Regions from separate parts of the Lysinibacillus sp. JK80 genome, predicted to be linked through region 1. Evidence: a T-box and tRNA genes for the amino acid it is inferred to sense, from the RefSeq annotation. Region 1 holds a T-box; the other regions hold tRNA genes.
The links. A T-box is a leader RNA that pairs with one kind of tRNA and senses whether it is charged. The one in region 1 lies ahead of serS (serine--tRNA ligase), so its partner is inferred to be a tRNA-Ser.
Positions count from the first base shown of each region.

Region 2: it has a tRNA-Ser gene. The T-box ahead of serS (serine--tRNA ligase) is inferred to sense a tRNA for this amino acid. The anticodon was not compared.
Region 3: it has a tRNA-Ser gene. The T-box ahead of serS (serine--tRNA ligase) is inferred to sense a tRNA for this amino acid. The anticodon was not compared.

Region 1 is NZ_CP058997.1:4,658,131-4,665,473, forward strand. It holds gene asnB (asparagine synthase (glutamine-hydrolyzing)) at 1-588, shown strand, start outside; gene pdxR (MocR-like pyridoxine biosynthesis transcription factor PdxR) at 604-2,022, opposite strand; gene pdxS (pyridoxal 5'-phosphate synthase lyase subunit PdxS) at 2,125-3,009, shown strand; gene pdxT (pyridoxal 5'-phosphate synthase glutaminase subunit PdxT) at 3,011-3,574, shown strand; T-box leader at 3,624-3,843, shown strand; gene serS (serine--tRNA ligase) at 3,919-5,199, shown strand; gene HXV90_RS23400 (sigma 54-interacting transcriptional regulator) at 5,341-6,675, shown strand; gene brnQ (branched-chain amino acid transport system II carrier protein) at 6,784-7,343, shown strand, end outside.
Region 2 is NZ_CP058997.1:3,500,046-3,507,388, reverse strand. It holds rRNA gene HXV90_RS17700 (23S ribosomal RNA) at 1-2,699, shown strand, start outside; rRNA gene rrf (5S ribosomal RNA) at 2,810-2,925, shown strand; tRNA gene HXV90_RS17690 (tRNA-Val) at 2,936-3,011, shown strand; tRNA gene HXV90_RS17685 (tRNA-Thr) at 3,015-3,090, shown strand; tRNA gene HXV90_RS17680 (tRNA-Lys) at 3,098-3,173, shown strand; tRNA gene HXV90_RS17675 (tRNA-Leu) at 3,191-3,275, shown strand; tRNA gene HXV90_RS17670 (tRNA-Gly) at 3,312-3,386, shown strand; tRNA gene HXV90_RS17665 (tRNA-Leu) at 3,392-3,480, shown strand; tRNA gene HXV90_RS17660 (tRNA-Arg) at 3,489-3,565, shown strand; tRNA gene HXV90_RS17655 (tRNA-Pro) at 3,575-3,651, shown strand; tRNA gene HXV90_RS17650 (tRNA-Ala) at 3,668-3,743, shown strand; tRNA gene HXV90_RS17645 (tRNA-Met) at 3,772-3,845, shown strand; tRNA gene HXV90_RS17640 (tRNA-Ile) at 3,853-3,929, shown strand; tRNA gene HXV90_RS17635 (tRNA-Ser) at 3,945-4,037, shown strand; tRNA gene HXV90_RS17630 (tRNA-Met) at 4,091-4,165, shown strand; tRNA gene HXV90_RS17625 (tRNA-Asp) at 4,169-4,244, shown strand; tRNA gene HXV90_RS17620 (tRNA-Phe) at 4,303-4,378, shown strand; tRNA gene HXV90_RS17615 (tRNA-Gly) at 4,384-4,457, shown strand; tRNA gene HXV90_RS17610 (tRNA-Ile) at 4,459-4,535, shown strand; tRNA gene HXV90_RS17605 (tRNA-Asn) at 4,540-4,616, shown strand; tRNA gene HXV90_RS17600 (tRNA-Ser) at 4,628-4,718, shown strand; tRNA gene HXV90_RS17595 (tRNA-Glu) at 4,721-4,792, shown strand; gene HXV90_RS17590 (VOC family protein) at 4,852-5,268, opposite strand; gene nadA (quinolinate synthase NadA) at 5,434-6,537, opposite strand; gene nadC (carboxylating nicotinate-nucleotide diphosphorylase) at 6,524-7,343, opposite strand, start outside.
Region 3 is NZ_CP058997.1:3,491,227-3,498,569, reverse strand. It holds gene nadB (L-aspartate oxidase) at 1-108, opposite strand, end outside; gene HXV90_RS17570 (cysteine desulfurase family protein) at 209-1,279, shown strand; rRNA gene rrf (5S ribosomal RNA) at 1,557-1,672, shown strand; tRNA gene HXV90_RS17560 (tRNA-Val) at 1,683-1,758, shown strand; tRNA gene HXV90_RS17555 (tRNA-Thr) at 1,762-1,837, shown strand; tRNA gene HXV90_RS17550 (tRNA-Lys) at 1,845-1,920, shown strand; tRNA gene HXV90_RS17545 (tRNA-Leu) at 1,938-2,022, shown strand; tRNA gene HXV90_RS17540 (tRNA-Gly) at 2,059-2,133, shown strand; tRNA gene HXV90_RS17535 (tRNA-Leu) at 2,139-2,227, shown strand; tRNA gene HXV90_RS17530 (tRNA-Arg) at 2,236-2,312, shown strand; tRNA gene HXV90_RS17525 (tRNA-Pro) at 2,322-2,398, shown strand; tRNA gene HXV90_RS17520 (tRNA-Ala) at 2,415-2,490, shown strand; tRNA gene HXV90_RS17515 (tRNA-Met) at 2,519-2,592, shown strand; tRNA gene HXV90_RS17510 (tRNA-Ile) at 2,600-2,676, shown strand; tRNA gene HXV90_RS17505 (tRNA-Ser) at 2,692-2,784, shown strand; tRNA gene HXV90_RS17500 (tRNA-Met) at 2,838-2,912, shown strand; tRNA gene HXV90_RS17495 (tRNA-Asp) at 2,916-2,991, shown strand; tRNA gene HXV90_RS17490 (tRNA-Phe) at 3,050-3,125, shown strand; tRNA gene HXV90_RS17485 (tRNA-Gly) at 3,131-3,204, shown strand; tRNA gene HXV90_RS17480 (tRNA-Ile) at 3,206-3,282, shown strand; tRNA gene HXV90_RS17475 (tRNA-Asn) at 3,287-3,363, shown strand; tRNA gene HXV90_RS17470 (tRNA-Ser) at 3,374-3,464, shown strand; tRNA gene HXV90_RS17465 (tRNA-Glu) at 3,467-3,538, shown strand; gene HXV90_RS17460 (ABC transporter ATP-binding protein) at 3,678-4,472, opposite strand; gene HXV90_RS17455 (FecCD family ABC transporter permease) at 4,488-5,543, opposite strand; gene HXV90_RS17450 (FecCD family ABC transporter permease) at 5,543-6,544, opposite strand; gene HXV90_RS17445 (ABC transporter substrate-binding protein) at 6,689-7,343, shown strand, end outside.

The sequences.
Region 1 (7,343 bases):
AAATTAAAAATTGAAGCCTATGCACAACAACTATATTTACAAACAATAGCTGAAGTTCCTTTGCTAGATGGAGAAGGTCTAGCAGAGGCAAAGCATCGTGAAATGTCCTACTTAAATATGCTATGGTTCATGCAAACATTATTAGAGCGGAAGGATCGTATGAGTATGGGGGCAAGTTTAGAGGTACGTGTCCCTTTTGCAGATCATCGGCTTGTAGAATATGCCTGGAATATTCCGTGGGAAATGAAGAATTTAGATGGAATAGAAAAAGGATTACTTCGAAAATCAATGGCACATCTATTGCCGAATGAAGTGTTATATCGTAAAAAAAATCCTTATCCAAAAACATATCATCCTATCTATACAGCAGGAGTGCAAAAATGGTTGAAGGAAATTCTACATGATAAAAATTCAATTTTGCATGAACTATTTGAACGACAAAAGCTTGCGGAGTTAATTGAATCGGGAGGTAGCTCTTTTAAGGTTCCGTGGTATGGGCAATTAATGGCAGGTCCCCAGCTTTTAGCTTATCTAGGGCAAATTCATACTTGGTTTGAGCATTATCAAATTCAATTAATTGAGACTTAATATAAAACGACCCATCTACGTAGATGGGTCGTTTTTTTGTATACTCCAGCAATCCATCAACTGCTCAATGGATGATTCGATTGCTTGTACGGGAATCCCTCCAAAACCTAATAAAAATTGAGCTTGTGAAGATTCATAATGATCTAGTCTATAGGCTGATAATGGATAAATACCGATTTCTGCTTGAGAGGCGAGCTGTTGTAATTGTTTTTCTGAAAATGTGTGTTGAACCTCTAATAAAATATGCATACCCGCTTGTTCACCAGTAATGTTAATGGATGATGAATATTTTTCTAAAATAGAAGTTAGTTTATCATGTTTTTTACGATAAATTTTACGCATACGATTGAGATGCTTTGCAAAATGCCCATCACCCATAAAATTTGCCACAATATGCTGATCAAAACGAGGCACCGTTGATGAGTAATAATTAAAGACATCGTTATAAGTAGCAAGTAGTTTAGGTGGAAGTACAAAATAAGCTACTCGCAAGGATGGCATTAAAGATTTAGTAAAAGTACTCATGTAAATAACTTTATCGTTTCGATCTAATGCGTGTAGGGCAGGAATTGGTTTTCCAGCATAACGAAATTCCGAATCATAATCATCCTCAATAATATAACGAGAGGTGCTTTGTGCCGCCCAATTTAAAGCTTGTGCTCGTCTTGTAGCAGATAATACAGCCCCAGTTGGGAATTGATGTGAGGGTGTAATATACACAACATTAGCATTTGTTTTTTCCAGATCATGAATAATTATGCCCTCTTCATCAACTGCAATTGGATAAACTTTTCGTTTATGCTGCGAAAACATTCGATGGACGGCAGGGTATCCTGGGTTTTCTAATGCAAAGCTGGTGTCCTCACTAAAAAGACGGAGAATCATAGGGAGGAGCTGCTCCGTCCCTGAACCAATAACAATTTGTTCAGGGTGGCATACAACACCACGGGATTGATATAAATAATTAGCAATCTCTGTGCGTAAAGACAGTTCACCTTGTGGTTCCCCTGTTAATAATAGCTCCTTTGAGGTATCGTCAAAAAGCTCTTTTGCATACTTTCTCCATGTTTGAAATGGAAAAGCATCGATATCAATAGATCCTGGATTAAAATCGATTTTGTAAGACTTTTTCTTAGGATATTCATTAATGGACGCCATAGTATCTTGTTGAATGTAGGGCAGTTCATCTATTTCTTCTACAAAATAGCCAATACGTGATTTGGACATAATATAGCCTTCAGCTAAAAGCTGAGCATAGGCAATTTCAATTGTTGTTTGGGAAATGTTTAAAAAATCAGCTAATTTTCTTTTTGAAGGCAGTTTTTCTCCTACAGTTATTTTTTTAGAAATAATAGCTTCTTTAATACCGTTATAAAGCTGATCATAAAGCGGTTTATCACTATCTCTTTCAAGCTGGAATAAAAGCATATCCATGATCTGGAACCTCCTGACCCTATAAATATTTTAAAAACTGGATATTTTGATATGGTCAATTTCTATTATACTAAACTTCATCATAAAGGTGGAGGTTAGAAAATGAAACAAACAGGTACAGAGCTAGTAAAGCGTGGAATGGCAGAAATGCAAAAAGGCGGCGTCATTATGGATGTCATTAATGCAGAGCAAGCAAAAATTGCAGAAGCTGCAGGTGCTGTAGCAGTTATGGCATTAGAAAGAGTACCGTCAGATATTCGGAAAGCAGGTGGCGTTGCACGCATGGCCGATCCTCGTATTGTTGAGGAAGTGATGGGGGCTGTAACTATTCCTGTGATGGCCAAAGCACGTATTGGTCATATTGTTGAAGCACGTGTCTTAGAAGCAATGGGTGTTGATTATATTGATGAAAGTGAAGTTTTAACACCAGCAGATGAAGAGTACCATTTATTAAAAAGTGAATACACAGTACCGTTTGTGTGTGGCTGTCGCGATTTAGGGGAAGCAGCCCGTCGTATCGGGGAAGGTGCCTCGATGTTACGAACTAAAGGTGAACCAGGTACAGGGAATATTGTGGAGGCCGTTCGCCATATTCGTAAAGTAAATGCACAGGTTCGTAAAGTCGTAGGAATGACAGAGGATGAATTAATGACAGAGGCGAAATTACTAGGAGCTCCTTTCGAGTTATTAAGAGAAATTAAACGTCTTGGTCGTTTACCAGTAGTAAACTTCGCAGCAGGAGGAGTGGCAACGCCTGCTGATGCAGCCTTAATGATGGAACTTGGAGCTGATGGCGTTTTCGTTGGTTCAGGTATTTTTAAATCTGAGAACCCTGAAAAATTTGCACGTGCCATTGTAGAGGCGACTACTCATTATAAAGACTATAAGATTATTGCGGAAATATCAAAAGAGCTCGGAGTGCCAATGAAGGGGATTGATATTGCACAGCTTGGACACAACGAGCGTATGCAAGAGCGAGGTTGGTAGCATGAAGCGAATTGGTGTATTAGCATTACAAGGAGCAGTTCGTGAGCATATACAAATGTTAGAAGCTCTTGGTTGTGAAGCAATTCAAGTAAAACAAAGAAAGGATTTAGGAAACCTAGATGGACTTGTGTTACCAGGTGGAGAAAGCACAACAATGAGAAAATTGCTGGATCGATTTGATCTGCTAGAGCCAATTCGTGGACTTGCTCAGCAAGGATTACCGATGCTTGGTACATGTGCGGGATTAATTTTATTAGCCAAGGATCTAATTGAAGTTGAACCACATTTGGCTGTGATGGACGTGACTGTAGCAAGAAACTCATATGGACGTCAGGTGGATAGCTTCGAAGTACAACTAGATATTCCTAAAGTAGGTGTAGGGATTCCAGCAGTATTTATTCGTGCACCTCATATTGAAGCGGTAGGTAAAGGTGTTGAAATTCTTGCACAACATGAAGGGAAAATAATCTTGGCACAAGATGGCCATTTATTGGGTTGTTCGTTTCATCCCGAATTAACAGAGGATACACGAATTCTTGAATATTTTGTAACCTCTATGGTATGACTTGCAAAATTTGTTTTCATATAGTACAGTATGTTTAAATTTTAAATAACTGAACACGATGATGGGAAGTAGTAGCAAGCACGTTTTTTTTAGAGAGTCAGCGGTTGGTGGAAGCTGATAAAAGCACTTGTGAATCCGTCCTGGAGTTGCACAGTCGAAGTGAATGAAGTAGGCTGTAGCCGGCTGAAATGCCGTTATGAAATAAGTGGATTAGGCAGAAATATGTCTAGTCAATTAGGGTGGCAACGCGGGTAGCTCTCGTCCCTTTTTAGGGATGAGGGCTTTTTTGTGTTCATTTCGCTGCAACGATTTTCCATCATGAAGAAACTATTGGAGGTATGAAGATGTTAGATATTAAACGCGTCCGTGAGAATTTCACGGAAATTAAAGAGATGTTATTAACACGTAATGAGGACTTGGGAAACTTAGATGACTTTGAAGACTTAGATGCAAAACGTCGTGAATTGATTGCCAAAACAGAAGAATTAAAAGCAGAACGCAATAAAGTATCTGAACAAATCTCAGTTATGAAACGCAACAAAGAAAATGCTGATGAAGTCATTGCTCGTATGCGTCAGGTTGGCGATGAAATTAAAGAATTAGATGTACAATTAAATAATGTTGAAGAACGCTTTAAAGATATGATGATGCGTTTACCAAACATCCCACATGAATCTGTACCAGTAGGCACAACAGAGGACGACAATGTTGAAGAATATACGTGGGGTGAAATTCCGACATTTGATTTTGATATTAAAGCACACTGGGACCTTGCTACGGATTTAAAAATTGTAGACTTTGAACGCGGCGCGAAAGTAACAGGTAGCCGTTTCTTATTCTATCGTGGTCTTGGTGCTCGTTTAGAACGAGCATTAATGACATTCATGATGGATTTACATGCAGAGGAGCATGGTTACGAGGAAATGCTACCACCTGTCATTGTTAATCGAGATAGCCTAACAGGTACAGGGCAACTTCCGAAATTTGAGGAAGATGTATTCAAATTAGAGGAAACAGATTATTTTATGATTCCAACTGCAGAAGTACCAGTAACGAACTTCTATCGAGATGAGATTTTACCGGCTGAAGCTTTACCACAAGGCTTTGCAGCGTATAGTGCTTGCTTCCGTTCAGAAGCGGGATCTGCAGGTCGTGATACACGTGGTTTAATTCGTCAACACCAGTTCAATAAAGTAGAATTAGTACGTTTTGTAAAACCAGAGGAGTCATACGAACAATTAGAGCTCTTAACAAGTCATGCAGAAAAAGTATTACAATTACTAGGCTTACCATATCGTAAGTTAAAAATGTGTACAGCTGATTTAGGTTTTACTGCAGCGAAAAAATATGATTTAGAAGTTTGGATTCCTGCACAAAACATGTACCGTGAAATTTCTTCTTGCTCTAACTTTGAGGATTTCCAGGCACGACGAGCAAATATCCGCTTCCGTCGTGAGCCAAATGCAAAACCAGAATATGTGCATACATTAAACGGCTCAGGTCTTGCCATTGGTCGTACAGTTGCTGCTCTTCTAGAAAACTATCAACAAGCTGATGGCAGCGTAGTAATTCCTGAAGTTTTAAGACCTTATATGGGCGGTAAAGAAGTAATCGCACCAAAATAAACGACAGATAAAGCTATTTTAGACAATTCCTTTATGGATGTTCTAAAATAGCTTTTTTGTGTTGCTAAAATTGAAATCTCTCATAATTTTTGAAAATTCGTTATAATGGGTAATATTCATGGGGACAAGGGGGAGAAATTCATGGAATTGCAACAATTTGCACAGGCTTTCAGTGAATTTGATAATGTTTTAATTACAGATGATAAAGGCTGTGCAATCTTTTATGATTTAGCAGATTTAAATATATTATTGGAAATCGGCTTAACACCAGATGAATTTTTTCACAGCACAGTGACTGATAATTATCAAAATTTATCACCTGAGACAAGTACTGTTTTTCAAGTCATACAAACAGGGCAGCCAGTTTTATACTATGAACAACAACTGACAACATTGAACGGTTTTAGTTATTTATCACTGAGTTCGACCTATCCCATTATGGAGCATGGAAAAGCCATTGGTGCCATTGAATTTTCAAAACATTTTTATGAAACTAAGCAAATTAAATATTTAGATAATTTCCTGGGACATAAATTATATCGAGATAATCATACAACCTATCGTTTAGAGGATTACATTACAACAAACGCCGAAATGAAAACTCAACTTGAAAAGGCACGTCGTAGTGCTCAAAAAAGTGCACCAGTTTTACTAACTGGGGAAACTGGAACTGGGAAAGATATAATCGCACAAGGCATACACAATGAAAGTGAACGCTATACAAAGCCGTTTATTACTTTGAACTGCTCAACATTAACAGAGGATAATATATTTACTCAGCTATACGGCTCGGACAATGAAGCAAAAAGTGGAAAGTTACAGGAGGCTAATGGAGGGACGCTACTCATTGACCACCTTAATTTATTGGATATCTCTTTGCAGGCGAAACTTTTACATGCGGTAGATATAAAAGTGTTAAATGGTGAGCCCTTGGATATACGGTATATTACTACTGTCAATGAAGATGTGGACAAACTATTAGCTGAAAAAAGGCTACGCGAGGACTTATTTTATCGCTTAAATGTTCTTCAAATTGATTTGCCACCGCTAAGATTAAGGAAGGAAGATATTCCACTTATCCTTGATTTTTATATACAATTTTACAATGAACATACACTACAGAAAAATGTAAGCTATTGTAATGAAGTAATTCAGTTGTTTTATGCCTATCATTGGCCGGGGAATGTGCGTGAACTAAAAAATGCCCTTGAATCGGCATATAATAATTTGCTTGGGGATGAAATACTTGTTGAACATGTTCCAGAGAGGATTAAAAAAAATGTTCAACATTCAACTCAATCGATCATGCAAAACAACCAATCTGGACATTTACGAGATTTAACGGAAGCCTACGAGCGTCTAATTATAGCGGAAAAGTTGCGTGAAACTGATGGGCGATTAGCGGAAACAGCTAGACGTTTAGGTATTTCTCGTCAATTACTAAAATATAAGTGTTTAAAATATGAATTGTTGTAAAAAATTTTTTACAAAAAGGGGATAAAAATTTATCTCCTTTTTTCGTGTTATTAAATTTTTTATTATTTAGATAAATCTTCTGTAAACGATAATAAAGGGGTTGAGGATATGTCTAAAGTTATGCAGCATACGATAATCGTGGGGCTAGCCTTATTTGCTATATTTTTTGGTGCTGGGAATTTAATCTTTCCGCCATCCATAGGAAATAGTGCAGGGGAATCATGGATCTCCGCTCTGATGGGCTTTAGCTTAACGGGTGTTATTTTACCTGTGCTTGCGGTGTATGCAATTTATAATACTGGGGGAACTGTGGAAGCGCTCACAAGACCAATCGGAAATTGGTTTTATAAAGCCTTTAATACGGTCATGATGGTTTGTATTGGGATGGTTGTCACAATACCGAGGATGTCAGCGACAACTCATGAATTAGGGGTATCACAAATTATTCCGAACGTACCTTTAATTGTGTCAGTATTAGCATTTTTCGCGATTTGCTTTTACTTTGCGATGGACCAATCAAATGTGATCGATAAGATTGGAAAATGGTTGACGCCTGTTCTTGTTCTTATACTTATTATCCTCATTGGTAAAGGGGTATTAGACCCAATAGGAGCGGCAATTAATACAGGAGCAGAAAGGGTTTTTGCCAACTCCATAATAGCAGCCTA
Region 2 (7,343 bases), 1.2 Mb from region 1:
AATCGATTCCCTGAGTAGCGGCGAGCGAAACGGGAAGAGCCCAAACCAAGAGGCTTGCCTCTTGGGGTTGTAGGACACTCTATACGGAGTTACAAAAGAGCGAGTTAGATGAAGCGACTTGGAAAGGTCCGCCAGAGCAGGTAAAAGCCCTGTAGTCGAAAGTTCGTTCTCTCCTGAGTGGATCCTGAGTACGGCGGAACACGTGAAATTCCGTCGGAATCCGGGAGGACCATCTCCCAAGGCTAAATACTACCTAGTGACCGATAGTGAACCAGTACCGTGAGGGAAAGGTGAAAAGCACCCCGGAAGGGGAGTGAAAGAGATCCTGAAACCGTGTGCCTACAAGTAGTTAGAGCCCGTTAATGGGTGATAGCGTGCCTTTTGTAGAATGAACCGGCGAGTTACGATTACGTGCGAGGTTAAGCTTTAGAAGGCGGAGCCGCAGCGAAAGCGAGTCTGAATAGGGCGAAATAGTACGTGGTCGTAGACCCGAAACCAGGTGATCTACCCATGTCCAGGGTGAAGGTGAGGTAACACTTACTGGAGGCCCGAACCCACGCACGTTGAAAAGTGCGGGGATGAGGTGTGGGTAGCGGAGAAATTCCAATCGAACTTGGAGATAGCTGGTTCTCTCCGAAATAGCTTTAGGGCTAGCCTCGTGATGAGAATACTGGAGGTAGAGCACTGTTTGGACTAGGGGGCCATCCCGGTTTACCGAATTCAGACAAACTCCGAATGCCAGATATTTATACACGGGAGTCAGACTGCGAGTGATAAGATCCGTAGTCAAAAGGGAAACAGCCCAGACCACCAGCTAAGGTCCCAAAGTAATCGTTAAGTGGAAAAGGATGTGGCGTTGCACAGACAACCAGGATGTTGGCTTAGAAGCAGCCATCATTTAAAGAGTGCGTAATAGCTCACTGGTCGAGTGACGCTGCGCCGAAAATGTATCGGGGCTAAACGATTCACCGAAGCTGTGGATTGACATCTACGATGTCAGTGGTAGGAGAGCGTTCTAAGTGCGTTGAAGTCAGATCGGAAGGACTGGTGGAGCGCTTAGAAGTGAGAATGCCGGTATGAGTAGCGAAAGACGGGTGAGAATCCCGTCCACCGTATGACTAAGGTTTCCTGAGGAAGGCTCGTCCGCTCAGGGTTAGTCGGGACCTAAGCCGAGGCCGATAGGCGTAGGCGATGGACAACAGGTTGATATTCCTGTACCACCTCCTCACCGTTTGAGAAATGGGGGGACGCAGTAGGATAGGGTAAGCGCGCCGTTGGTTGTGCGCGTCCAAGCAGTAAGGCGTGTGTGTAGGCAAATCCGCACACTGTAACGTTGAGCTGTGATGGCGAGTCCGTATGGACGAAGTTCCTGATTTCACACTGCCAAGAAAAGCCTCTATCGAGGTGAGAGGTGCCCGTACCGCAAACCGACACAGGTAGTCGAGGAGAGAATCCTAAGGTGTGCGAGAGAACTCTCGTTAAGGAACTCGGCAAAATGACCCCGTAACTTCGGGAGAAGGGGTGCTCTTGAGCGTGCAAGCGCATGAGAGCCGCAGTGAATAGGCCCAGGCGACTGTTTAGCAAAAACACAGGTCTCTGCAAAACCGTAAGGTGACGTATAGGGGCTGACGCCTGCCCGGTGCTGGAAGGTTAAGAGGAGTGGTTAGCACAAGCGAAGCTGCGAATTGAAGCCCCAGTAAACGGCGGCCGTAACTATAACGGTCCTAAGGTAGCGAAATTCCTTGTCGGGTAAGTTCCGACCCGCACGAAAGGCGTAACGATCTGGGCACTGTCTCAACGAGAGACTCGGTGAAATTATAGTACCTGTGAAGATGCAGGTTACCCGCGACAGGACGGAAAGACCCCGTGGAGCTTTACTGTAGCCTGATATTGAATTTTGGTACAACTTGTACAGGATAGGTAGGAGCCAGAGATCTCGGAGCGCCAGCTTCGAAGGAGGCGTCGGTGGGATACTACCCTGGTTGTATTGAAATTCTAACCCATGCCCCTTAGCGGGGCAGGAGACAGTGTCAGGCGGACAGTTTGACTGGGGCGGTCGCCTCCTAAAAGGTAACGGAGGCGCCCAAAGGTTCCCTCAGAATGGTTGGAAATCATTCGTAGAGTGTAAAGGCACAAGGGAGCTTGACTGCGAGACCTACAAGTCGAGCAGGGTCGAAAGACGGGCTTAGTGATCCGGTGGTTCCGCATGGAAGGGCCATCGCTCAACGGATAAAAGCTACCCCGGGGATAACAGGCTTATCTCCCCCAAGAGTCCACATCGACGGGGAGGTTTGGCACCTCGATGTCGGCTCATCGCATCCTGGGGCTGTAGTCGGTCCCAAGGGTTGGGCTGTTCGCCCATTAAAGCGGTACGCGAGCTGGGTTCAGAACGTCGTGAGACAGTTCGGTCCCTATCCGTCGTGGGCGTAGGAAATTTGAGAGGAGCTGTCCTTAGTACGAGAGGACCGGGATGGACACACCGCTGGTGTACCAGTTGTCTTGCCAAAGGCATCGCTGGGTAGCTATGTGTGGACGGGATAAGTGCTGAAAGCATCTAAGCATGAAGCCCCCCTCAAGATGAGATTTCCCATTACGCAAGTAAGTAAGATCCCTCAAAGACGATGAGGTAGATAGGTTCGAGGTGGAAGTGTGGTGACACATGGAGCTGACGAATACTAATCGATCGAGGACTTAACCAAAAAAGTTTGAAACATTCAATGCACCGTTTATCCAGTTTTGAAAGAGCAAATCTTTCTAAAAAGAGAGCTTCTAGACACAGCAGTACGCCGTGTATGGAAGGTCGACATAGTCTAGTGATGATGGCAAAGAGGTCACACCCGTTCCCATACCGAACACGGAAGTTAAGCTCTTTAGCGCCGATGGTAGTTGGGGGCTTCCCCCTGTGAGAGTAGGACGTCGCTAGGCATAATACCCAGGAGGATTAGCTCAGCTGGGAGAGCATCTGCCTTACAAGCAGAGGGTCGGCGGTTCGAGCCCGTCATCCTCCACCATATGCCGGTTTAGCTCAGCAGGTAGAGCAACTGACTTGTAATCAGTAGGTCGTGGGTTCGATTCCTATAGCCGGCACCATTTTTTCGAGCCATTAGCTCAGTTGGTAGAGCATCTGACTTTTAATCAGAGGGTCGAAGGTTCGAGTCCTTCATGGCTCACCATTTATAAATAATAATAAGCGGGTGTGGCGGAATTGGCAGACGCACTAGACTTAGGATCTAGCGCCGCAAGGCGTGGGGGTTCGACTCCCTTCACCCGCACCATTATTTTCATTGCCAGATAAAAAAGCTTATGCACATGCGGAAGTAGTTCAGTGGTAGAACACCACCTTGCCAAGGTGGGGGTCGCGAGTTCGAACCTCGTCTTCCGCTCCAAATGTGCCGGGGTGGCGGAACTGGCAGACGCACAGGACTTAAAATCCTGCGGTAGGTGACTACCGTACCGGTTCGATTCCGGTCCTCGGCACCATTTTAAATGCGCCCGTAGCTCAATTGGATAGAGCGTCTGACTACGGATCAGAAGGTTATGGGTTCGACTCCTGTCGGGCGCGCCAAAAGAACAACGGGAAGTAGCTCAGCTTGGTAGAGCACTTGGTTTGGGACCAAGGGGTCGCAGGTTCGAATCCTGTCTTCCCGACCATTTCCAAAAAGATTATGGGGCCTTAGCTCAGCTGGGAGAGCGCCTGCCTTGCACGCAGGAGGTCAGCGGTTCGATCCCGCTAGGCTCCACCATAAGTAAATTAACCAGTATAAAGATCCTGGCGGCGTAGCTCAGCTGGCTAGAGCGTACGGTTCATACCCGTAAGGTCGGGGGTTCGATCCCCTCTGCCGCCATCTTAAAGGACCTTTAGCTCAGTTGGTTAGAGCAGACGGCTCATAACCGTCCGGTCGCAGGTTCGAGTCCTGCAAGGTCCACCATTTATATATTGTAACGGAGGTATACCCAAGTCTGGCTGAAGGGATCGGTCTTGAAAACCGACAGGCGGGTAACACCGCGCGGGGGTTCGAATCCCTCTACCTCCTCCAGTTTTAAATTTTTATAAATGGTGCTTTAAAAACTCGAAACAACATAAAATTATCGCGGGGTGGAGCAGTGGTAGCTCGTCGGGCTCATAACCCGAAGGTCGTTGGTTCAAATCCGGCCCCCGCAACCAAAAGGTCCCGTGGTGTAGCGGTTAACATGCCTGCCTGTCACGCAGGAGATCGCCGGTTCGATCCCGGTCGGGACCGCCATTTTTAAAATAAAAGTCATGAGAAGCAAAAAAGTGAGCAAGCTTAGCATGGACGAAATGGGTCAGTAGCTCAGTTGGTAGAGCATTAGATTGAAGCTCTAAGTGTCGGCGGTTCGATTCCGTCCTGACCCACCATTTATGCGGGTGTAGTTTAATGGTAAAACCTCAGCCTTCCAAGCTGATGTCGTGGGTTCGATTCCCATCACCCGCTCCAAGGGCCTATAGCTCAGCTGGTTAGAGCGCACGCCTGATAAGCGTGAGGTCGATGGTTCGAGTCCATTTAGGCCCACCATTATTCCGAAGTAGCTCAGTTGGTAGTAGCACCTGACTGTTAATCAGGTTGTCGCAGGTTCGAGTCCTGCCTTCGGAGCCATTTTTTATTTTGGGGAAGTACTCAAGAGGCTGAAGAGGCGCCCCTGCTAAGGGTGTAGGTCGGGTAACCGGCGCGAGGGTTCAAATCCCTCCTTCTCCGCCATGGGCCCGTTGGTCAAGTGGTTAAGACACCGCCCTTTCACGGCGGTAACACGGGTTCGAATCCCGTACGGGTCATACTAGAAACAGTAGATGCAATTGCATCTACTGTTTTTTGATATTCATAGATACAAAATTTACTCTTGATTCAATGCATTTTCATCCATATAAACTACTTCCCAGATATGCCCATCTACATCTTGAAAACCCCAACCATACATAAATCCGTGATCTTGTGGTTCACTATAAGGTTTACCACCAGAGGCAAGTGCCTTATTCACTAGTTGATCTACTTGTTCTCGGTTTTCAGCAGAGAGACATAAGATTGCTTCTGCAGAAGTAGTAGTATCTGTAACTTCTTTTTTACTAAATCCTTTAAATCGTTCTTCAACCATTATTAATACGAAGATATTTTCATTAATAATCATTGAGGCTGTTGTTTCATCACTGAATTGTTGATTGAACTCAAAACCTAATTCCTTAAAAAAACTGATAGATTTGTTTAGATCTTTTACTGGTAAATTGATAAAGATATTTTTCGATTGAAAAGCCATTTAGTATCACCTCCAAATTGACAGTATCATGGAGCATAAAGTCGTGTCAATTATAGCAAAGCGGGGCGCAAATGGAAGCCATTAGCACTATTAGAAGTAGGCGTTATGTCAACAAAAACAGAAAGGTTATATCTTCAACCTTTCTGTTTAAAAAGTTTTAACTATTTATCCTCTGGCTAGCATTCTTTCAAGTGAACTAAGTGCTTCAGCGGTAGTATGTTCATCTACTTGTATACGGTTATGAGGTTGACCTTGCTCAATACTTTCTAAGCTCCATAACAAATGTGGAAGGTCAATTCGATTCATTGTTAAACAAGGACAAAAGTTTTCGTTTAAGGAGACAATATGTTTATCAGGATGCTGCTTAATAATGCGATTGACAAGGTTCATTTCTGTTCCAATTGCCCATGCAGATCCGCTTGGAGCTCGATTGATTGTATCAATAATGTATTTTGTGGAGCCTGCATCATCAGCCGCTGCAACCACTTCACGGCTGCACTCAGGGTGAACAATTATCCTCATAGTCGGGTGTTCTTTGCGAATAACCTCTGTATGTTGAACAGTAAAACCTTCGTGCACAGAGCAGTGACCCTTCCAAAGAATAACCTGGATATTTTCAAGTGGCTCTTTTGTTTCGAGCAAGTTCTTATGCGGATTCCAAACAGCCATATTTTCAAGAGGTATACCTAAATCATAGGCAGTATTTCTTCCTAAATGTTGGTCAGGTAAAAAGAAGATACGCTGTTTTTGGGTAAAAGCCCATTGAACAAGTTCCTTTGCATTCGATGAAGTGACACAAGCACCACCATGTCTTCCAGTAAAGGCTTTAATAGCCGCAGTTGAGTTAACATAGGTTAGAGGAATAATCGTATCACCAAAGAGTTCTTGAAGAATTGGCCATGCTTGTTCAGTTTGATAAATATCAGCCATATCAGCCATTGAACAACCAGCGCGCATATCTGGTAAATAGACATGTTGCTGTTTCGTTGTCAGCATATCAGCAGTTTCTGCCATAAAATGTACACCGCAAAATACGATGTGTTCAGCTTCCTTATTTGCTGCGGATAATTGAGCTAACTGTAAAGAATCCCCAGTTGCATCTGCAAATTGAATGACTTCATCTTTTTGATAATGGTGGCCAGGAATAAATAATTTAGGACCTAATTTTTTCTTTATTGATAAAATACGAGATTCCATTTCCTTTACAGATAGTGCCCGATAATGCTCTGGGAGTAATGTCGTCTGTTGTAATAAACTAGTGATGGACAAGGGAATGATCTCCTTTCATTTGAACGAGTGCACTAATATCAAAAGCTTTAACTGAATGTGTTAAGGAGCCAAGTGAAATCCATTGAATACCCGTTTGGGCATAAGCCTTTAAATTTTCAAGTGTGATGCCCCCAGATGCTTCAGTCGCAATAGTGGGAGGAACAATGGGAAGCCATGCACGGATTTCTTCTGGGCTACGGTTATCAAACATAATAATATCTGCTCCTGCGTTGATAGCTTCTTCTAATTGTTCTTTTGTTTCAATTTCAACTTCAATTTTTACGGTATGACCGACTTTCGCTCTAGCGGTCTGAACTGCCTTTGTAATGCTACCAGCAAAGGCAATATGATTGTCCTTTAGCATAATTGCGTCATACAGGCCATTACGATGATTAAAAGCACCACCAATTCGAACAGCATATTTATCTAGCATACGCAGTCCTGGTAGTGTTTTACGCGTATCACATATTTTTGCGTGAGTACCTACTGTTTCTTGAACGGCAAGATGGGCAGCCGTTGCAATAGCAGACATACGTTGAATAAGATTTAAAATGACACGCTCACCGATTAATAATTTTTGTAAGGGACCTTTAATCACAGCGAGTACATCACCTGACTTCACCATCTCTCCATCTTTTGTATGAAGATTGACTTCGATTGATCGATCGAGTAAGAGAAAGCCATGCTCAATAATGTTAGCCCCACAAAAAATTCCGCTTTCTTTCGCGTAAAAAGAAAAAGCTCCCTGTTGTTCGGCTGAAAAGATAAATTCACTCGATAAATCTCCATCTCCTAAATCCTCATTA
Region 3 (7,343 bases), 1.2 Mb from region 1:
AGATGATTTTGTAACAATTTGTATTTGAAAATGTTTTTCAAGCACTAAAGCAGCCTGAAGTGCAGCAATACCACTACCAATTATAAGGACGTCTGTCTTTACATCCATCGTTATACCTTCTTTACAGTTGTCTTGACACTTATCTTTACATAAAATATAAAAGAAAACAAGACCTGATGAACAAGAGAGGAAGAAGACGATGATTTATATGGATTATGCTGCAACATCACCTATGATGAGGGAATCTCTTGAGGCATATGTAGAGGTGGCACAACGGTATTATGGAAATAGTGCGAGTTTGCATGATTTAGGGGGACAAGCTTTTTATTTTGTCCAGCAATCAAGGGAGGTTGTAGCCCAAGCCCTAGGTGTAACTAGTGATGGCGTAATTTTTACGGGTAGTGGAACAGAAGGAAATCTCATAGCCATCTTGTCGTTAGCGCTAGCCTCAAAAAAAGGAAAACACATTATTTCATCTCAAGCTGAGCATACGTCAGTGCATGCGGCTTTGAATACACTTGAGAAAAAGGGCTTTACTGTAACAAAATTACCTTTGCAGAAGGATGGTTGTGTTGATCTGGGGCAATTGCAACAAGCAATCCGGGAAGAGACTGCTTTGATTACCATTCAACATGTCAATTCTGAAATTGGTTCAATCCAGCCTGTAGAGAAAATCGTAAAGATGGCAAGAAAATCAAATATATTCTGTCATGTTGATTGTGTACAATCATTTGGCAAACTAGCTATACCAAAAGGGGCAGATGCGATTACCATCTCGGCTCATAAAATAGGCGGACCAAAGGGCTGTGGTGCTATATATCTGAACCCTGCAATCAGAGTACCTGCATTAACACCAGGTTTGACACATGAGAGGGGTCTTAGAGGGGGGACATTAGATACTCCTGCAATCGTGGCCTTTGCCGCGGCAATTGAAAACTATCAATATGAATTGCAACATTATGAAACGCTAAGAAATTATTTTGAAAATAATTTACCTGAAAAATGTCAGCTCGTTGAGTGTAAACAGCAACTACCTAATATTTGTGGGGTAATGATGGAAAAAGTAGAGGGACAATATGTTCTTTTAAAGTTAAATGAGGCGGGAATCTGTATCTCTACAGGTAGTGCATGTGATATTCATAGTGAATCGGGAACAAAGGCTATTCTATCAATGGGGTTCTCTTTGGAAGCGGCACGCCAATTTTTTAGAATATCTTTTGGTCCTTCCACTAAACTTGAGGATATTGTAAAATTAAAAATAGAGCTTTCAAATATTTAACGAAAAGACGAGTGAAGGATTATCTATATTCTTCACTTGTAGTGAAATAGATTATAAGTTAATAATATCGGCAAATAAAATAATTGTTTTCTTTTGAACCAACAATTGCTATAATATTTTGCAGGGCAATATTTTCTCTTACTTAACAAAAATATCTTTAAAAAGTAATAATTTCTTTTTTTTATAAAAAAGTATTGCACAATGTTAGAAAACGTTATACAATAATTCTTGTCTTGAAGGACAGGTAAACAACTTCAAAACATGATACATAACCAAGTCTAGTGATGATGGCAAAGAGGTCACACCCGTTCCCATACCGAACACGGAAGTTAAGCTCTTTAGCGCCGATGGTAGTTGGGGGCTTCCCCCTGTGAGAGTAGGACGTCGCTAGGCATAATACCCAGGAGGATTAGCTCAGCTGGGAGAGCATCTGCCTTACAAGCAGAGGGTCGGCGGTTCGAGCCCGTCATCCTCCACCATATGCCGGTTTAGCTCAGCAGGTAGAGCAACTGACTTGTAATCAGTAGGTCGTGGGTTCGATTCCTATAGCCGGCACCATTTTTTCGAGCCATTAGCTCAGTTGGTAGAGCATCTGACTTTTAATCAGAGGGTCGAAGGTTCGAGTCCTTCATGGCTCACCATTTATAAATAATAATAAGCGGGTGTGGCGGAATTGGCAGACGCACTAGACTTAGGATCTAGCGCCGCAAGGCGTGGGGGTTCGACTCCCTTCACCCGCACCATTATTTTCATTGCCAGATAAAAAAGCTTATGCACATGCGGAAGTAGTTCAGTGGTAGAACACCACCTTGCCAAGGTGGGGGTCGCGAGTTCGAACCTCGTCTTCCGCTCCAAATGTGCCGGGGTGGCGGAACTGGCAGACGCACAGGACTTAAAATCCTGCGGTAGGTGACTACCGTACCGGTTCGATTCCGGTCCTCGGCACCATTTTAAATGCGCCCGTAGCTCAATTGGATAGAGCGTCTGACTACGGATCAGAAGGTTATGGGTTCGACTCCTGTCGGGCGCGCCAAAAGAACAACGGGAAGTAGCTCAGCTTGGTAGAGCACTTGGTTTGGGACCAAGGGGTCGCAGGTTCGAATCCTGTCTTCCCGACCATTTCCAAAAAGATTATGGGGCCTTAGCTCAGCTGGGAGAGCGCCTGCCTTGCACGCAGGAGGTCAGCGGTTCGATCCCGCTAGGCTCCACCATAAGTAAATTAACCAGTATAAAGATCCTGGCGGCGTAGCTCAGCTGGCTAGAGCGTACGGTTCATACCCGTAAGGTCGGGGGTTCGATCCCCTCTGCCGCCATCTTAAAGGACCTTTAGCTCAGTTGGTTAGAGCAGACGGCTCATAACCGTCCGGTCGCAGGTTCGAGTCCTGCAAGGTCCACCATTTATATATTGTAACGGAGGTATACCCAAGTCTGGCTGAAGGGATCGGTCTTGAAAACCGACAGGCGGGTAACACCGCGCGGGGGTTCGAATCCCTCTACCTCCTCCAGTTTTAAATTTTTATAAATGGTGCTTTAAAAACTCGAAACAACATAAAATTATCGCGGGGTGGAGCAGTGGTAGCTCGTCGGGCTCATAACCCGAAGGTCGTTGGTTCAAATCCGGCCCCCGCAACCAAAAGGTCCCGTGGTGTAGCGGTTAACATGCCTGCCTGTCACGCAGGAGATCGCCGGTTCGATCCCGGTCGGGACCGCCATTTTTAAAATAAAAGTCATGAGAAGCAAAAAAGTGAGCAAGCTTAGCATGGACGAAATGGGTCAGTAGCTCAGTTGGTAGAGCATTAGATTGAAGCTCTAAGTGTCGGCGGTTCGATTCCGTCCTGACCCACCATTTATGCGGGTGTAGTTTAATGGTAAAACCTCAGCCTTCCAAGCTGATGTCGTGGGTTCGATTCCCATCACCCGCTCCAAGGGCCTATAGCTCAGCTGGTTAGAGCGCACGCCTGATAAGCGTGAGGTCGATGGTTCGAGTCCATTTAGGCCCACCATTATTCCGAAGTAGCTCAGTTGGTAGTAGCACCTGACTGTTAATCAGGTTGTCGCAGGTTCGAGTCCTGCCTTCGGAGCCATTTTTATTTTGGGGAAGTACTCAAGAGGCTGAAGAGGCGCCCCTGCTAAGGGTGTAGGTCGGGTAACCGGCGCGAGGGTTCAAATCCCTCCTTCTCCGCCATGGGCCCGTTGGTCAAGTGGTTAAGACACCGCCCTTTCACGGCGGTAACACGGGTTCGAATCCCGTACGGGTCATACTAAGTGCAGTAGATGAATTTACATCTACTGCACTTTTTAATTTACTTGATATTTAGATTTATAACATAGCTATAATAAATGAAAGCCTACACAGAATGATTAAACTGTGTAGGCTTGTTGTTTTTTAAATTAGTGATTAAATTTTTCGTCCTTTTCCATATGGGATGCAAAGAGGTGTACCAAAGATTGGATCTGTCGTCATTTGGCAATCAAGGTCAAACACATGATTAACTAAATCAGTGGTCATAATTTCTTCTGGTTTCCCTTGACGATAGACACCACGGTCACGCACTGTAATAATATGATCGGCATAGCGACAAGCAAGATTAATATCATGTAGTACCATAACAATAGTTCTCTTTTGCTGTTGGTTCAATTCGAATAGTAAATCTAAAACGTCTATTTGATGAGTTAAATCTAAGTATGTCGTAGGCTCGTCTAAAAGAATGATATCTGTATCTTGAGCAAGCGTCATAGCTATCCAAGCACGTTGACGTTGTCCCCCTGATAGCTCATCTACTGGTCTATCTTGTAAATGCTCGGTACCTGTAGCTTTTAAAGCGTTTAAAACGATTTCTTCATCTTTTTCAGTCCACTGTTGTCGCCAACTTTGGTAAGGATAGCGACCTTGTTTCACAAGTTGTAGGACAGTTAAGCCTTCTGGTGCAACAGGAGATTGAGGAAGAATAGAGAGGTTTTTAGCCACTTGTTTTGTTGATAATTTAAAAATATCCTCACCGTCTAATAAAACGGAGCCTTTTTTAGGTTTTAATAATCGAGCAATGGAGCGTAAGAGTGTGGATTTACCACAGCCATTCGCTCCGATTAATACAGTAATTTCATTCAAAGGAATAGATAAATTGAGATCTTCGATAATATTGAAATCACCATAACTTAATGTTAGAGATTTGGTTAATAAAGATTCAGTCATGTAGTATAGACTCCTTTATTTTTTAGGGTTTCTAAATAATAAATAAATAAAGTAAGGAGCACCGATAGCAGCAGTAAAGACGCCTGCGGGTACTTCTAATGGGCTAAATGCTGTACGACCTATAATATCTGCAACCATTACAAGCAATGCACCAATTGCAGCGGATGCTGGAATAAGTACACCGAACGATGAACCAACAATGCGTCGTGCAATATGAGGAGCCATTAATCCTACAAACCCAATAGCACCAGCAAATGCTATGGCACTCGCTACTAAACTGGAACATAATAGAATTAAGTAAAGGCGTGTTTTTTGAACAGGTTGCCCTAGGCTTGATGCTGTATCATCACCTAATTCTTGAACATTTAACTGCCGAGTAATAAAAAAGGTGATAAGTAGAAGTACAATAATCAATGGAACAACGATTTGTACTTGATCCCAATCCGAACTTTTGACACTACCCGTAATCCATTTATTCGCTTCACTTGCTTGATAAATTGGGCCGATAATCATTAACATTGTAGTAATTGCTTGCATGAATGCCGACACGCTAATACCGATTAAGACAAGACGATTTGGTGTGACACCATCTTTCCAAGCAAATAGGTAGACTATACATCCGACGATAGTAGCCCCTATGAATCCTGCTAATGGCAACCACTCTATACTAACTGTTAAAGAGTGATTAGAATCACTGAAAATGGCTAAGAAACCAACAACCGCTGCCCCACCACCAGCAGATATGCCGATTATATCAGGTGAGGCAAGTGGATTTTTAATGATTCCTTGTAAAACTGCACCTGCGACGGCTAACGCCATTCCAGCAAACAAGGCCATGAAAATTCGAGGCATTCGAAAATCAATAATAATCAGTTGATCAAAATCTGAGCCGTAACCAAAAAAAGCTTGTAAAACTTTAAATGGATTGATGAATGAATCACCAAATGATGCACTAAGAAAGAACACGGCAAGAGTTAGTATGCAAATCACTGTTGATTTTTTTATAGCTTGTACATCTATTAAAAATGAAATTTTTTGTTGAAGTAAACGAATTGTTTTTACATGTTTCATTATTTTTTTCCACCTTTTCGCGCAAGGTAAATAAAGAATGGTGTGCCAATCATAGCAGTCATGACGCCTACTGGAACTTCTTGTGGCATGATAATATAACGAGCCGCAACATCAGCCAGCAATAAAAGTATCCCCCCAAGTAAAGCAGCCATAGGAATAAGCCATCGATGATCAGTGCCGACAAACTTGCGCGCAAAATGGGGAACGACAATCCCTATAAAACCAATGGGGCCAGCAATTGCAACTGCTCCCCCTGCTAAAAAAATAACAATAAGACCGACCAATATCTTCATAAGTCCTAAACGTAAACCAAGACCTCTTGCTACATCATCGCCAAGAGCGAGAATATTCATTTTGGGGGAAATGATGAGGGCAGCAATCCACCCAATTACTAGATACGGTAGAACAGATAGTAGAATTTCAAGTTTTCTACCTTGTACAGAACCTGCTAACCAAAACAAAACTTGATCAAGCTCTGCTTCATTTGTAGCGAGTAAACCTTGCGTAAATGATGCAAATAGGGCACTGATGGCAGCACCAGCTAAAGTTATTTTCACTGGAGTAACAGCATCTCTACCTGAGAAACTAATTCCATAAACGGATAAAGCAGCGATTGCTGCACCAAGAAATGCAATCCACGCAAAAGATTGCAAGCTTGAAATGTGGAAAAAAATCATGGCAAAGACAACAGCAAAGCCTGCTCCTGCATTAATGCCCAAAATTCCAGGAGAGGCTAATGGATTTTTCGTTAAGGTCTGCATAAGCACGCCTGTAATAGCTAATGAAGCACCAACGCAACTGGCAATAAGAGCTCTTGGAATTCGAACATTTTGAATAATAAGATGCTCATTTGAATTGTTAAATTGTCTAAAAGATTCATACGTAGTTTGAATAGAAGTATTTGTATAACCATACACAATACTGATCCCCATAGAAAGAAGTAATAGTATGACTCCTACTAGTAAAGCAATCATTTTAGAATAATTATTTTTTAATATCATATTTAACGTGTACTCTTTTCTTGGAAAATTATTAAATTAGTTATTGACATTGATAGTTACATACAATACGATTAATATCGTTCTTAGACAGATGAAAGTGATTTTCATTCTCGTCAAATATGCTTAAATATTTTATCATATACAATGGAGGAAGAAAAGGTGCAAAAAGCTTTTCAAAAACTATTAGTTTTACTAGCTGTGGTTGCTATTTTTGTTCTGGCAGCATGCGGTACTTCTAAAGATAATGCCAAAGAAGAAAGTACAAAAGAAAGCAATGCTTACAGTGTTGACCATGCAATGGGGACAACTGAAGTAAAAGACACACCAAAACGTATCGTTGTTTTAACTAATGAAGGAACAGAAGCATTATTAGCTCTAGGTATTAAACCAGTAGGTGCTGTTCAATCTTGGACAGGCGATCCATGGTATGATCACATCAAGGATCAAATGGAAGGTGTAGAGGTTGTCGGTATTGAACATGAAATAAATATCGAAAAAATTGCTTCTTTAAAGCCAGATTTAATCATTGGCAATAAATTACGACAAGAAAAAGATTATGCTAAACTTAGCAAAATTGCTCCAACTGTGTTTTCTGATACATTACGTGGTGACTGGAAAGAGAATTTTAAATTATACGCTAAAGCAGTAAATCAAGAAACAAAAGGTGAAGAAGTTCTAAAAGCTTACGAAGATAAGTTACAAGCTCTGAAAGAAGAACTTGGAGAACAAACCAACCAAGAAGTTTCGTTTGTACGCTTTATGGCCGATAAATCTCGTATCTATTACACAGATTCATTCT